Regions from separate parts of the Micromonospora sp. WMMD754 genome, predicted to be linked through region 1. Evidence: riboswitches for the same ligand, from Rfam matches in the RefSeq annotation. Region 1 holds a riboswitch; the other holds the start of a gene.
What was found. Region 1 has a riboswitch for cyclic di-AMP ahead of ACN27B_RS12625 (coiled-coil domain-containing protein). Riboswitches for the same ligand answer to the same signal wherever they lie in the genome.
Positions count from the first base shown of each region.

Region 2: another riboswitch for cyclic di-AMP. It lies ahead of ACN27B_RS01930 (coiled-coil domain-containing protein); the one in region 1 lies ahead of ACN27B_RS12625 (coiled-coil domain-containing protein).

Region 1 covers NZ_CP186058.1:2,585,074-2,592,663, forward strand. The annotation lists gene ACN27B_RS12620 (carbonic anhydrase) at 1-533, shown strand, start outside; gene ACN27B_RS12625 (coiled-coil domain-containing protein) at 594-1,619, opposite strand; cyclic di-AMP (ydaO/yuaA leader) riboswitch at 1,624-1,754, opposite strand; gene ACN27B_RS12630 (YibE/F family protein) at 1,909-3,198, opposite strand; gene ACN27B_RS12635 (SHOCT domain-containing protein) at 3,342-3,521, opposite strand; gene ACN27B_RS12640 (metal-sensitive transcriptional regulator) at 3,678-3,977, opposite strand; gene ACN27B_RS12645 (heavy-metal-associated domain-containing protein) at 4,059-4,265, shown strand; gene ACN27B_RS12650 (hypothetical protein) at 4,300-5,259, shown strand; gene ACN27B_RS12655 (heavy metal translocating P-type ATPase) at 5,276-7,531, shown strand.
Region 2 covers NZ_CP186058.1:421,365-428,954, reverse strand. The annotation lists gene ACN27B_RS01945 (STAS domain-containing protein) at 165-524, shown strand; gene ACN27B_RS01940 (SRPBCC family protein) at 568-1,080, shown strand; gene ACN27B_RS01935 (hypothetical protein) at 1,082-1,582, opposite strand; gene ACN27B_RS01930 (coiled-coil domain-containing protein) at 1,662-2,735, opposite strand; cyclic di-AMP (ydaO/yuaA leader) riboswitch at 2,740-2,870, opposite strand; gene ACN27B_RS01925 (cation diffusion facilitator family transporter) at 3,014-3,928, opposite strand; gene ACN27B_RS01920 (HelD family protein) at 4,005-6,122, opposite strand; gene ACN27B_RS01915 (alpha/beta fold hydrolase) at 6,308-7,255, opposite strand; gene ACN27B_RS01910 (carbonic anhydrase) at 7,405-7,590, shown strand, end outside.

The sequences.
Region 1 (7,590 bases):
GTCAGCACCCGTTCGCGGTGATCGTCGGGTGCTCCGACTCGCGACTCGCCGCCGAGATCATCTTCGACCGCGGCCTCGGTGACCTCTTCGTGGTGCGTACCGCCGGCCACACCGCCGGCCCGGAGGTGCTGGGCAGCGTGGAGTACGCGGTCACCGTGCTCGGCACGCCGCTGGTGGTGGTGCTCGGCCACGACTCGTGCGGCGCGGTCCAGGCGGCCCGCGAGGCGGTCCGCACCGGCTCCGCCCCGGCCGGACACCTGGGCGCGGTGGTGGACGCCGTCTCACCCAGCCTGCTCCGGGCCGGTCGCCAGGGAGTCGAGGATCTCGACGGCATCATCGACGTGCACATCGCCCAGACGGTGGAGACCCTGCTGGCCCGCTCCTCGGTGCTCGCCGCGAAGGTGGCCGGCGGGGCCTGCGCGGTGGTCGGCATGTCGTACCGGCTCAGTGGCGGCGAGGTCCGGACGGTGGCGCAGTCGCCGGCCCCGCTGCCGTCACCGGCCGCGTCGGCGGACGCGGCGCTCGCCGGCTGACCGGGAAACGGATACGCGAAAGGGGCCGCCCACGGGCGGCCCCTTTGTCGTACGCGCGCGTCAGAGCAGCGACATGTGCACGTGGTCGGTGTGGTTGGAGGGCCCGCTGTAGGAACTCCAGCCGGTCGCCGGGAACCAGATCTGCCGGTTCCAGATCACGTAGTAGATGCCCAGCCGGTCGGCGTTGCGGATGAGGAAGGCGGCCACCTCGTTGCCGTACCGGCGGGTGTCGTTGTTGTGCCACGGTGCGAAGCCGCTGTTCTGCAACGACCAGTCGCACGCCTTGCCCTTGGGGTGCTCCCACGGCCCGCCGGGGCGGTAGCAGCCCACGAAGCGGTTGAACCCGGCGCGCTTGACCTCCTTGTACGCGTGCAGGGTGCGCGGCGTGACGCAGCCCGAGGTGGTCGGGTCGTTCTCACTGCACGACTCGGACTTCCACCCGCCGTCGGCGGTGCGGCCGGGGCCGATCTTGGCAACCGGCGAGGTGGCCGAGACCAGGCCACCGGTGAAGTCCAGCCCGCCGACCAGCTTCAGCGCCTTCTGCGCCTCGACCTTCTCGCGGGCCATCGCGTTCGCCTGCTTCTCCTGCTCCCGCACCTCGGCGTCGAGCGCGATCTTGGCCCGCTCGGCGCGGCCCTTCACCTCGTTGATGGCGGCGAGTCGCTGCGCGTTGAACAGGTTCAGCTCGTCGAGGGCGCTGGCCCGCTGGACGAACGAGTCGGGGGAGTCGCTCTCCAGCAGCATCGCCATGGCGCCGACGCGACCGGTCCGGTAGGACTGTGCCGCGATCTCGCTCACCTGCGGGCTGAGCGCGTCGAGCTGGTTCTGCGCCGCCTTCACCTCCAGCGCGAGCTGGAGCTGCCGCTTGCGGGACGTGTCCAACTTCGACTTGGCCTGGAGGTAGGCGCGGTTGGCGGCGGTGACGGCCTCGCTGATCAGCGGTGGGTCGTCGTCCTCCGAGTGGCCCGAGGGGTTCGGGGCGGCGGTGCCGGGGGCCGCCGAGGCCGGCGTCGGCCCGGCCAGCACGGCAAGAGCGGCGAGCACGGCCACCACGGGTGTCAGCCAGCGGCGCAGGGGTGCCGTCACAGTGTTCCCTTCCGTCGACCGCCGACCGGGTTAGCTGACGGGTTCGGGACGGAAGCGGCCCCTTCCGCTGGCGCGGATTCACCCCATGTACCTGGTTCCCCGGCTCGCCCGGAGGCGATTGGGCGGCGGCACCGCAGGCGCCGGTGCGCGCCTTCGGCGGTGACCGGCAGCGAGGTTACCCGAGACCACTCCCGGGGATCTACGTCCGGAAGCCGACCAATCGCGAGAATTCGCCACCGCCCAGCGTGACCAGCATCGCGTTTGGAATCGGCCGTCACGCTGCGCAGTGTCACCATGCGGCCTCCGTGCTCCTGCCCCCGCCGGACCGGCCCTCGCCGAGCGCCTCCCACGCGTCCTCCCGGGGCGACGGCGGCCGGGGCGTCGCGGGTCCGGCGGCCCGCCCGGCGCGACCGGCGGTGGTCACGACCGCGGCCAGCGCGGTGGTCAGCGGTACGGCGGCGATCAGGCCCAGCGTGGCCACCGCGCTACGGACGATCTCCTGGGCGAGGAACTCGCTGGTGAGCAGCTGACCCACCGGGCGGGAGTCGGCGACCAGCAGGAGCAGCAGCGGCAGCGAGGCGCCCGCGTACGCCAGCACGATGGTGTTGACGGTGGACGCGATGTGCGCCCGGCCCACCCGGGTGGCCGCCCGGTAGAGCTGCCGTCGGGACAGCCCTGGGTTGGCGTGCGCCAGCTCGGTGACGGTGGCCGCCTGGGTGACGGTGACGTCGTCCAGCACGCCGAGCGAACCGATGATGATGCCGGCCAGCAGCAGTCCGTGCAGGTCCACGTCACCCTGGAACATCGACAGCGTGGTGGCGTCCTCGCTGCCGAAGCCGGTCAGGTGGGTGGCGGCGGTGGCCACCGTGCCCAGCACTCCGGTGATCACCAGGCTGCCGAGCGTGCCCAGCACCGCCACCGACGTCTGCGCGGTGATCCCGTGGGTCAGGTAGAGCACCACGAACATGATCAGTGCGGCGCCGACGATCGCCACCAGCAGCGGCGACTGCCCGGCGCCGATGCCGGGGAGCACGAAGCCGAGCAGGATGGCGAAGCTGGCCACCAGCCCGCCCAGCGCGGCCAGCCCGCGCCAGCGGCCGAACGCCACGATCGCGGCGGCGAAGAGGGCCACCAGCCAGATCAGCGGCGTACCGCGCTGGTGCTCGGCGATGTTGTAGGTCTTCACCGACGGGTCGCCCGGGTCGACCAGCTCGACCAGGATCACCTCGTCACCGACCGCGACCCGGGGCGCGCCGGGTCCGGTGGGGACCGGCGTCTCGACCTGCCGGCCCGCGTCCGGCCCCTGCTCGGCGGCGACGGTCACGGTGCCGCAGGGGCCGCCGGTGTCGCCCTCGGGCGACTCGGGCGTCGGCGGGCAGGGCTCGGTCACCACCCGGGTCACCGTGCCGTGGTAGCGCGGCACGTCCGCGCCGCCGTCCACCGGGTCGCGGTCCGCCCGGGGCCAGAGCACCAGCGCCGCGATCACGGTGAGCACGAAGAGCGGCACCACGGTGGCGATCAGGAGCCGGCGTACGCCCGGCGGCGCGGCGGCTGCGGGACGGGTGTGATCGGCGCCCACGGCGTCTCTCCCAACGGTCGCGGCGGAACCGGGTCACCGGACCGGTCGGGTCACCGGGGCCGGCGCGGACGCGTGGGGATCACGCCCGGGTCGTCGCCCGGCCATGGTATCCAGGGCGGCCCGCGCCGCCGGTGGACGCCGGATCAGGCCAGGCCGGCGCGTCGACGTCGGTAGTCGTCCTCGTCGATCTCGCCGCGGGCGTACCGCTCGTCGAGAATGCGCCGGGCCGTGCCGGGCGACGCGCGGTCCGGGCCGGGCATCCGCACCACGAACCAGACGAGCCCCGCCAGCACCGCCAGCACCAGCAGGGACCAGATCCACATCCAGCCCATCATCGGGCCCGACCACATCATCCGGCCGCCCTCCGTCCGTCGGCTCCGGGGCGGCGCGACCGCCGGCCCCGGCCACCTCGACGGTACGTCTCCCGGCCGGTCGGCGGACCGGGTCGGGCGGCCCGTTCCGGGGGTCGGAGGTCCCGGTCAGCCGCGCTTCATCAGGCGGCCGACGGCGGCCATCATCTCGGACGCCATCTCGTCGGCCCGGCCCTCGGCGGCCCCCTCGTGCATGCAGTGCCGGGCGTGCCCGTCCAGCAGGCCCAGGCCGACCTTGTCCAGCGCGGCCTGGATGGCCGAGATCTGGGTCAGCACGTCGATGCAGTAGCGGTCGTCCTCGACCATCTTCTCGATGCCCCGGACCTGACCCTCGATGCGGCGGAGCCGGGCGAGGAGCTGGTCCTTGCTGGCGGTGTAGCCCCGGGTCGGGGTGGGCGGCGTGGTCATGAGATCGAGGATAGCGTACCCCTCGGGGGTATGCTAACGTGCCATGAGTACCCCAGGGGGGTATGGGATCGGAGGGACGCGATGGAGACCACCTACCAGGTGCGGGGCATGACCTGCGGGCACTGCGTCACCGCGGTGAGCACCGAGCTGAGCGCACTGCCGGACGTCACCGACGTCCAGATCGACCTGGCCACCGGCCGGGTCACCGTCACCAGCCGGAGCCCGCTGGATGCGGACGCCGTACGCGCCGCCGTGGACGAGGCCGGTTACGACCTCGTCGGGGCGTGACGGGTCCGCGGACCCGACGACACGAGGAGACACCATGAACACGGCGACGAAGCTGAGCGGCTTCGCCCTCGGCCTCGTGGCGGTGTTCGGCGCGGCGTACGGGATCGGTCACGTGGCCGGTCCCGACGCCCCGGCCGCCGACACCCGCCACGACGACACCGACGCCGGCCACGGCGACCAGGGTCACGCCGGGGAGGCGGCCGCCCGCCTGCCCGGCGGGCTGCTCGTCTCCGAGCGCGGCTACACGTTCCAGCCGACGGCTGCGCCCGAGGGGCAGTTCGCGTTCCGGATCACCGGCCCGGACGGCCGGCCGGTCACCCGCTACGACGTGGCCCACGACAAGCGCATGCACCTGATCGTCGCCCGCCGCGACCTCTCCGGCTTCCGGCACGTGCACCCGGAGCTGGCCGACGACGGCACCTGGCGGGTCGCCTCACCGCTCGCCGGGCCGGGCGTGTGGCGGGCGTTCGCCGACTTCACCCCGACCGGCGGGGAGCCGTTGACGCTCGGCGTCGACGTCACCGTCCCCGGCACGCTGGCCGCGCGACCGTTGCCGCCACCGGCCACCAGCACCACGGTCGACGGCTACACCGTCACGCTCACCGGCGCGCCGGAGCCCGGCCGCACCAGCCGGCTCACGCTCTCGGTCAGCCGGGACGGCCGGCCGGTCACCGACCTCCAGCCCTACCTCGGGGCGTACGGCCACCTGGTGGCGCTGCGCCAGGGTGACCTGGCCTACCTGCACGTGCACCCGGAGGGCACGCCCGGCGACGGGCGCACGCCGGCCGGACCGGCGATCACGTTCGCGGCGGAGGTGCCGTCGGTCGGCGCGTACCGTCTCTACCTGGACTTCCGGCACGGCGACGCGGTGCACACCGCCGAGTTCACCGTCGTGGCCGGCGACCAGGCCCCGCCGGCGCCCACCGGGCCGGCGACCACCACCGCACCGACCCCGGACGCCGGACACGGCACCCCGGGGCACGGGCACAGTTGACCGGGGAGGTGCCGCGATGACCACCACGGGAAAGACGCTTCCGACCGCGCCGAACCTGATCGAACTCGCGATCGGCGGCATGACCTGCGCGTCGTGCGCCGCCCGGATCGAGAAGAAGCTCAACCGGATGGACGGCGTCGAGGCCACGGTGAACTACGCCACCGAGAAGGCCACCGTCCGGTACGCCGACGAGGTCACGCCGGACGACCTGATCGCCACCGTGGAGAAGACCGGCTACACGGCCGCGGTGCCGCCGCCGCCCGCCCGGGCGGACGCGACCATGAGCGCCGAGCCGGTGGACGAACTGCGCGGGGCGCGTACCCGGTTGTGGGTCTCGGCGGTGCTGACCCTGCCGGTGATCGTGCTGGCCATGGTGCCGGCCTGGCAGTTCGACCACTGGCAGTGGGCCTCGCTCACGCTGGCCGCTCCGGTGGTGGTGTGGGGCGGGCTGCCGTTCCACCGGGCCGCGCTGGTCAACCTGCGCCACGGCGCGGCGACCATGGACACCCTGGTCTCGCTCGGCACGCTGGCCGCGTTCGGCTGGTCGCTCTGGGCGCTCTTCCTCGGCGACGCGGGTATGCCCGGGATGACGCACCCGTTCCGCTTCGACATCACCCGGGGCGACGGCGCCGGCAACATCTACCTGGAGGCCGCCGCCGGGGTGACCGTCTTCATCCTGGCCGGGCGTTACTTCGAGGCCCGTGCCAAGCGCACCGCCGGCTCCGCCCTGCGTGCCCTGCTCGAACTGGGCGCGAAGGACGTGGCGGTGCTGCGCGGCGGGCAGGAGACCCGGATCCCGGTCGACCAGCTCGCGGTCTCCGACCGGTTCGTGGTCCGGCCCGGGGAGAAGGTCGCCACCGACGGGGTGGTCGAGGAGGGCACCTCCGCGGTCGACGCCAGCATGCTCACCGGCGAGTCGGTGCCGGTCGAGGTCGGGCCGGGCGACGCCGTGGTGGGCGCGACCGTCAACGCCGGTGGCCGGCTGGTGGTCCGCGCCACCCGGGTCGGCGGGGACACCCAGCTCGCCCAGATGGCCCGGCTGGTGGAGCAGGCGCAGACCGGCAAGGCGGCCGTGCAGCGGCTGGCCGATCGGATCTCCGGGGTCTTCGTGCCGATCGTGATCGCCCTGGCCGCCGGCACGCTGGGCTGGTGGCTCGGCACCGGCGCCGGTCCGACCGCCGCGTTCACCGCCGCCGTGGCCGTGCTCATCATCGCCTGCCCCTGCGCGCTCGGCCTGGCCACCCCGACCGCGCTGCTGGTCGGCACCGGGCGCGGCGCGCAGCTCGGCGTGCTGATCAAGGGGCCGGAGGTGCTGGAGTCCACCCGACAGGTCGACACCGTGGTGCTGGACAAGACCGGCACCGTCACCACCGGGCGGATGGCGCTGGCCGAGGTGCTGCCCGCCGGCGGCGAGGACGCCGGGGAACTGCTCCGGCTGGCCGGCGCGCTGGAGGCGGCCTCCGAGCACCCGATCGCCCGGGCGGTGGCCGAGGCGGCGGTCGACGCCGGGCCGCTGCCGGCCGTCACCGACTTCGCCAACGCCGAAGGGCTCGGCGTGACCGGCACGGTCGACGGCCGCAGCGTGGTGGTCGGTCGGGCACGGCTGCTGGGGGAGCGCGGTCTCGACGTACCCGAGGAGGTCGCGCGGGCGGCGACCGGCGCGGAGGCCGCCGGCCGCACGGCGGTCCTGGCCGGCTGGGACGGCCGGGCCCGGGGGGTGCTCGCGGTGGCCGACGCGGTGAAGCCGACCAGCCGAGCGGCGGTCGACCGGCTGCGCGACCTGGGGCTCACCCCGGTGCTGCTCACCGGCGACAACGCCACCGTGGCGCACGCGGTGGCCGCCGAGGTGGGCATCGACGAGGTGATCGCGGAGGTGCTGCCCGCCGACAAGGTGGCAGTGGTCGAGCGGCTCCAGGGCGAGGGCCGGGTGGTCGCCATGGTCGGCGACGGGGTCAACGACGCCGCCGCGCTGGCCCGGGCCGACCTCGGGCTGGCCATGGGCACCGGCACCGACGTGGCCATCGAGGCCGCCGACCTGACCCTGGTCCGGGGCGACCTGCGGGCCGCGGCGGACGCCATCCGGCTGTCCCGCCGCACCCTGGCGATCATCAAGGGCAACCTGTTCTGGGCGTTCGCCTACAACGTGGCGGCGCTGCCGCTGGCCGCAGCCGGGCTGCTCAACCCGATGCTCGCCGGCGCGGCGATGGCCTTCTCGTCGGTGTTCGTGGTGGCGAACAGCCTGCGTCTGCGGCGGTTCCGCCCGATCGGGTGACAGGTGATTGGGCCGGCGGCCGGCGGGGTAACCAGTTGTCGTCACGCAACTGCTGAGTG
Region 2 (7,590 bases), 2.2 Mb from region 1:
GAAGGGGAAATTGGAACCCGGAGGTCCGGATTGGGTTCGCCCAGGTGTGCCCACTCCGCGAATTGCTCATCCCGGGGGGTGGCGACGGGGGCCGTCGGAGGAATACTCTCGGTCGCGGCCCGCGTACTGATGAGGCGCCCGTACGGGCGAGTGGAGGTGCTCGCGTGAGCCTGTCGATCGTGAAGTCGGTGCGTCCGGGTGGTGTCGTCCAGATCGCGCCCCGTGGGGAGATCGACGTCGACACCGCGTACGAGGTGCGGGAAGCGATCGCCGAGGTGCTCGCGAAGGCCCGTCCCGCCCGGATCGAGCTCAACATGCGGCTCGTGACGTTCATCGACTCCGTCGGCATCAGCGCCATGGTCGCCGGCTTCCAGACGTGCGAGGTCAGCGGCGTCAAGCTCGTGGTCACCGAGCCGAGCCGGTTCGTGCACCGGCAGCTCTGGGTGACCGGCCTGCTCGGCCTCTTCGGCGCGCCCGAGCCCTGGTTCGCCGACGACGCCCCCGAGGTGCTGCCCGGCGCCTGAGCGCCGCCCTCGACCCCCCTCCGGCCTGGGGACCTTCGACCCGTTGCCAGCCCGGCTCCGGTACGGGACGATCGTCGCGACCCACGACGGCGAGGGGGATCGGTTGCAGAGCAGCGACAGCTTCAGCTACACCGTGCAGGCCCGGTGCACCCGGGCGGACGCGGTGGCCCTGCTCGGCGACCTGAGCCGGCAGGGCGAGCTGCATCCGCTGATCGTGCGGGTCCGGCAGGTGCCGTCGCGGCCCGGAGCGCTGGCCAGCTATGCGATCACCGACCGGCTGGAGCTGGGCCCGCTGCACTTCCCGGTGACCTACCAGGCGGACGTGCTGGTCGCCACCGAGGACGAGGTGGTCACCGTGGCCCGGCAGCAGCCGGCGACGACGGTTCGCAACCACACCCGGCTGCGCGACGAGCCCGACGGCGTGGTGCGGATCGACGTGGAGATCACCCTCACCGCGCCGGCCCCGCTGTTCGGCTACGCGTTCCGCCAGGCCCGTGCCGCCCACCTGGGCCTCGCGGCCCGTCTGGGCGCGACCCTGGAGGGCCGGCCGGCCTGACTCAGCCGGCCCGCCCCGCCGGGGCCGGCCGGCGGGCGGGCGGGCGCAGCCGCCCCCACGGCTTCCAGGTGGACAGCACGGTGGCGACGAGCAGCAGCGTGGTGGAGACGGCGGGCGGCACCACCAGGTCGGTCCGCAGGTGCGCGTCGGCTGCGCCGGCCAGCGCGCCGAGGTGCCGGACCCGGGGCGTCAGCAGGAGCAGCACCAGCCCGAGCATCACGGTGGTGAGCGCGAACTTCACCAGCACCCACCGCCACCGCAGCAGCCCCCACGGGGTGAGCAGCGCGCTGGCCACCCCGATCAGCCAGACCGCGACGCTCAGCGGCGCGAACAGCCAGGTGACCAGCAAGGCCGCGGCGGGGTAGACGACCTCCGGGTCGGCGCCGCGCAGCCCGGCCACGCCCAGCGCGAGCAGCCCCAGGTCGACGCCGAGCCAGCCGAGCGAGGTGACCAGGTGCGCGGTGAGCAGCGCCTTGCGTCCGCCGGGGGAGAGTCGTCTCATGCCACCGATCGTCGGCCGTCGCGCGGCCCACGTCGTGGGCCGCGCGACGACGCCCGGGGTACGTCGGGGAGCGTAGTGCTCAGTAGACCGACAGGTGCACGTGGTTGGTGTGGTCGCTGGACGGGTCGCCGTTGCCGCCGCTGTAGGACTTCCAGCCGCTGCTGGGCAGCCAGATCTGCTTGAACCAGATCACGTAGAGCACGGCGAGCGGGTCGGCGTTGCGCACGAAGTACGCGGCCAGGTTGTTGCCGTACGTCCTGTCGCCGCCGCTGGCCACCCCGCCGAAGCCGTTCTTCTGGGCGGCGAAGTCGCAGGCGCGTCCCTTCGGGTGCTCGCCGGAGCCGCTGGGCCGGTGGCAGGAGACGTACCGGGTGAAGCCGGCGGCCTTGGCCTGGTTGAGCGCGTGCAGGGTGCGCGGGGTGATGCAGCCGTCGGCCGGCGTCGGGTCGTTGACGCTGCACGACTCCGCCGGCCAGGAGCCGTCGGAGTTGCGCTTGGCCGGCGTCGCGTTCGCCGTCGAGGTGCCCCGGACGCCGCCGCTGCCGGCGGACGGCCGGTCGTTCGCCACCTCCAGCGCCCGCTCGGCCTGCTGCTTGCGCTTGGCCATCACCGTGACCTGCTTGCGCTGCTCCCGGATCTCGCCGTCGAGCGCGGCGCGGGTCCGGGTCGCCTCGTCCCGGGTGGTGATCAGGTCGCGCAGCGTCCGGTCCTCGTGCGCGGCGACCTGCTCCAGCGCCGCCGCCCGGTCCATGAAGCCCTCCGGGCTGCTGCTGCCGAGCAGGGCCGCGGCGGTGCCCATCCGGCCGGTGCGGTACGCCACCTCGGCGATCTCGCCGACCTTGGCGTCGCGTACGGCCAGTTCGGCGCCGACCGCGTCGAGTCGCTCGGTGAGCTGCTTCTGCCGGGCCACCGACCGGCTCAGCGCGGCCTTGGCCTCCAGCCAGCCCTTGCTGGCCGCGTCGAGTTGGGCGCGCAGTTCGGGCGTGCCGCCCTCGTCGTCACCGCCGGGGGCGGCGCGCAGGCCGGTCGGGGAGGCCGACCACGTCGCCGCGGCGGGGGAGGCCGGCACGGTCACGACGCCGAGGGTCAGCATCGCGACGAGCAGGGCCGCCATCCGGGCGGCCGTCCGTCGTACAGGTGCCACTGGGGGCATTCACATGTCCTTCCGTCAACCGCCGACCGGGTTAGCTGACGGGTTCGGGACGGAAGATCCCTACCGCTGACGCGGATGCACCCCACGTACGTGGTTCCCCGGCTCGCCCTGCGGGCGATTAGGCGACGGCCGCTCCACCGGCGCCGGGATGGCGCCCGCGGTGTGGCCGCGACCGAGCCTACCGGCGTTGCCCGGGGCCGGCTCCGTCGCCCGGAGCGGTGATCCCGGCAAAGCCGGCATTACGCCACAATAGCGGCCGAGATTTAAGTTTGCCCTAATTACCACTCGGTCGGGCCGCACGCTCCGGCCGACGCTCCGGGTTCGATCTGCAACGTGGCGTGATCGATCGAGAAGTCCTCGTGCAGGGCGGCCCGGGCGGCGGCCAGCACGGTGGCGACCTCGGCGCCGGGATCGGTGGTCAGGTGCGCCGAGGCCACCTCCATGCCCGAGGTCAGCGTCCAGACGTGCAGGTCGTGCACCTCCGCCACGCCCGGCACGGCGGCCAGCCGGTCGTGCACCGCGGTCACCTGGAGGTGTTCCGGCGCGGCCTGCACCAGGATCCGCACCGCCGCCCGGCCGAGCCGCCAGGTGCGGGGCAGGATGAACAGACCGATCGCCACGGCCACCAACGGGTCGGCCCACCACCAGTCGGTGACCGCGATGACCAGCGCGGCGCCGATCACCCCGAGCGAGCCGAGCAGGTCGCCGAGCACCTCCAGGTACGCGCCGCGCAGGTTGATGCTCTCCTGCGCCCCGGAGCGCAGCAGCGCGAAGGCGCCGACGTTGGCGAGCAGGCCGAGCACCGCCACCACGAGCATCGGGCCGGCCAGCACCTCCGGCGGGTCACCGAACCGGCGTACCGCCTCGACCAGGACGTAGACCGCGACCGCGCCGAGCAGCACCGCGTTCGCCAGCGCCGCGAGGACCTCCAGCCGGTAGAGGCCGAACGTGCGCTGCGGATCGGTGGTGGCGCGCCGGGTGGCGGTGATCGCGGCCAGTGCCATGCCGATGCCGAGCACGTCGGTGAACATGTGCCCGGCGTCGGAGAGCAGCGCGAGCGAACCGGTCGCGAAGGCGGCCACCGCCTCGACCAGCATGAGGGCGGTGAGCAGCGCGAACGCCGCCCAGAGCCGGCCCCGGTGGCGGTGCGCCGCGTTGGTCACCGCACCGCTGTGGTCATGACCTGCGCCCACGCACACACCCTTCCCTCCCGCACCCCGGCCAGGCCCAATGTATGTTCACATCGCTATGTGTGCAAGTGAGGGTGGATCACCCGGTCGGGTCGAGCGTGGTGAGGCGCTGGGTGGCCCGGGACAACGCGACGTAGAGCGTGCGCACCCCCGAGCCGGGGTCGGCCCGGATCTCGCTCGGCGCGACCAGCACCACGCCGTCGTACTCCATGCCCTTGGCCTGCAGGCTGGTCACGACCTGGAGCCGGCCGGCGCCGAGGCCGTCCAGCCAGCCGGCCACCTCGTCCCGGCGCGGCACCGGCGTGATCACGCCGACGGTGCCCTCCACCTCGCCCAGCAGGACCCGGGCCGCCTCGACGGTGCTCGCCGGCAGCTCGGCGGCGGGCACCGTACGCTCGACCGGCGGCACGCCGGTGGAACGCACCGCGTCGGGCAGCGTCAGGTCCGGATACAGCCGGCGGATCTCCGCCGCCGCCACCGCGAAGATCTCCGCCGAGTTGCGGTAGTTGGTGGTCAGCTCGTAGCGGTGCCGCTTACGCCGGCCCAGCGCCTGGTCGCGGGCCCGGTCCAGCTCCTGCGGGTCGCCGGTCCAGGCGGTCTGCGCCGGGTCGCCGACCACCGTCCAGGACGCCAGCCGGCCCCGGCGCCCGATCATCCGCCACTGCATCGGCGAGACGTCCTGCGACTCGTCCACCACCACGTGGGCGTAGTCGCGGTAGTCCACCGGACGCTCCCGGGCCGCCGCCCGGGCGGCGCGCTGCCGGTCGGCGTGCGTGCTCAGCTCGCGGACGCCGCCGGCCAGCTGGTAGGGGTCCCGCTTCGGCTTCGCCCGCCGCACCGGAGTGCCGAGCAACGCGTCCAGCTCGTCCAGCAGCGCGACGTCGGCGACGGTCGGCCCGTCGGCGTCCAGCGACCGGTACGCCTCGGTGAGCGACCGGATCTCGGCCGAGGAGAGGATCCCGCCGGCGTAGCGGCGCAGCCGGTCCGGGCGGGCGAGCCACCCCAGCACGTGGCGCGGGTGCAACCGGGGCCACCAGGCCTTGAGGAACTCCCGGAACTCCGGCCGCTCGATGATCTCGTCCTCGAACGCGGGCTGCTCCGGCAACCGGCCCACCCGCAGCGTGCGGGCCTGCGCGTAGAGCGCGGCGAGCACCGCGTCGAACGCCGACCGGCGCACCTCGTTGCGGCGCGCGCCCCGGGTCAGCGTCCGGTCCCGGATGCCGTCCAGCGCCGGCCGCTCCAGCCGCAGCAGCTCACCGCGGTAGAGCAGGCGCAACTCCGCCGGGGAGTCCGGCACCGCGTCCCGCACCGCCCGCTCCAGCACCCGGCGCATCCGCAGCGACCCCTTCACCGCGGCCACCTCCGGCGGATCGGTCCGGGTCGCCGACATCCCCGGGAAGAGCGAGCCCAGCGAGTGCAGCGTGGCCGTCTCCTCGCCGAGCGAGGGCAGCACCGAGGCGATGTACTCGACGAAGACGCCGGACGGCCCGACCACCAGGATGCCGCCGCCGGCGTAGCGGGCCCGGTCGGAGTAGAGCAGGTACGCGGCCCGGTGCAGCGCCACCGCCGTCTTGCCGGTGCCCGGGCCGCCGGAGACGATCGTGACGCCGCCGGCGGGGGAGCGGATCGCCTCGTCCTGCTCCCGCTGGATGGTGGCGACGATGTCCCGCATGCCCCGGCCGGTGGCCCGGGACAGCGTGGCCAGCAGCGCGCCGTCGCCGACCACCGCCATGTCCGCCGGGGCCGCCTCCGGATCGAGCAGGTCGTCCTCGATCCGGGTGACCTTCTCCGCGGCCGACTGGATCGTGCGCCGGCGGACGACGCCGCGCGGCTCGGCGGGCGTGGCCTGGTAGAACGCCGCCGCGGCCGGCGCCCGCCAGTCCACCACCAGCGTCTCCGCGTCCTCGGCGCGCACGCCCAGCCGGCCCACGTGCAGCACCTGCCCGGTGCGCAGGTCCAGCCGGCCGAAGACCAGCCCCTCGTGCTCGGCGTCCAGCACGTGCCGCCGCTGGGCGGCGTGGAAGACCATCGCGTCCCGCTCGACCAGGGCGCCGAAGGTGCCCACCCGGGCCAGCCGGTACCCCTCCCGCTCGGCGTCGGCCGCGGACCGGCGCAGTTCGGCCAGCCGGGCGTACACCCGGTCGAGATGCCGCTGCTCGGCGGCGATCTCCCGGTCCAGCGTGGTCTGGTCGGTCAACGCGGTGCTCCTGGGGTCGGACGGCACGACGGGCTGAATGAGGGTACGGGCCGCCGGCAACGCGGACGTCGGGGCCATGCCGCCGGCCGGGGCCGCGTCCACGGCGGTTGCCCGTTATCCGGTCGTTCCCACCCGTTTTCCGGGCCGTCGCACCGCGGCCCGGCGTGGCACCGCGACGGTGGCCGTCAGGGTGTGACGGCGGCGACGGCGGCGGGGTCGCCCCCACCCGCGCCCGGCGCCGCGAGGACCCGGTCCAGCACCCCGGCGACGGCCGCGTTGACAGCGTCCGGCCGTTCCATCATCAACATGTGACCGGCGCCGGGGCAGACGGTCAGCTCGGCGGTCGGCAGCGCCGCCGCGATGGACTCGGCGCAGGGCGGCGGGGTGAGCCGGTCCCGGTCGCCGACCAGCGCCGCCGCCGGCAGCCCGCCCAGCGCGGTCAGCGTCTCCAGCCGGTGCTGGGCGCCGATCGAGGCGCGGAACCCGCCGATCGACCGCAGCGTGGCGTGCGCCACCGCCGAGGTGACCAGCCGGATGTCCGCCGGGTCGCAGCGGTCGCCGAAGAGCATCCAGCGGATGCTCGGGCGCAGCGCCCGCAGCAGCGCGTGCGGGGGCCGCCAGCCGCCGCAGCGGGCCAGCACCCCGGCGCCGGTGGTCTCGGCGAGGCGGATCAACCGGGCGATGCGGGGCGAGAGCCCGTAGACCGTGTGCGTGTGCCCCTCGGCGGTGGTCGAGACGAAGACCAGGCCGGCGGTGCGTGCGGCGAACCGGTCGGGGTGGCGATGGGCGTACTCCATCACGGTCATCCCACCCATCGAGTGCCCGACCAGCACGACCGGCCCGGACGGGACGATCTCGTCGACCACCGCCGCCAGGTCGTCGCCGAGCTGCGCCAGCGTGGCGTCGCGCAACGCCAGGCAGCTCGACCGGCCGTGGCCGCGCGCGTCGTAGGTCACCAGGCGCACCCGGTCGGCGAAGCGCTCACGCAGCTCGGCGACCTGGTGGTGCCAGCTGCGCCCGTCCAGCGTCCAGCCGTGCAGCAGGACGACGGTGACCTCGGCGTCGACCGGTCCGCTGACCGTGACGTGCAGGCGCACGTCGTCGGAGAGCCGCAGTTCCCGATGCTCCGGCATCGTCCACCTCCCCCGGGCCGACCGGCGCACGCACCGGAGTGACCCGGCGGTAACACCGGCGTTACCCGCCATGACACCACGGCAACCGGGGTGGGGAGAAGATTCGACGTCCGGCCCCGCCCGGTCGGAACGGTGACCAGGCTGGAGACATGCCCGCCACCCCCGCCGCCCGCAGCCCCCGGGCCGCCCTGGCCGAACTGCTCACCGGCAACCGCCGGTTCGTCAGCGGCCAGCCGCTGCACGGGCACGACGTGACGGCGGCCGCGGCGGTGGCCTCCGGCGACCAGCAGCCGTACGCGGTGCTGCTGGGCTGCATCGACTCCCGGGTGCCGCTG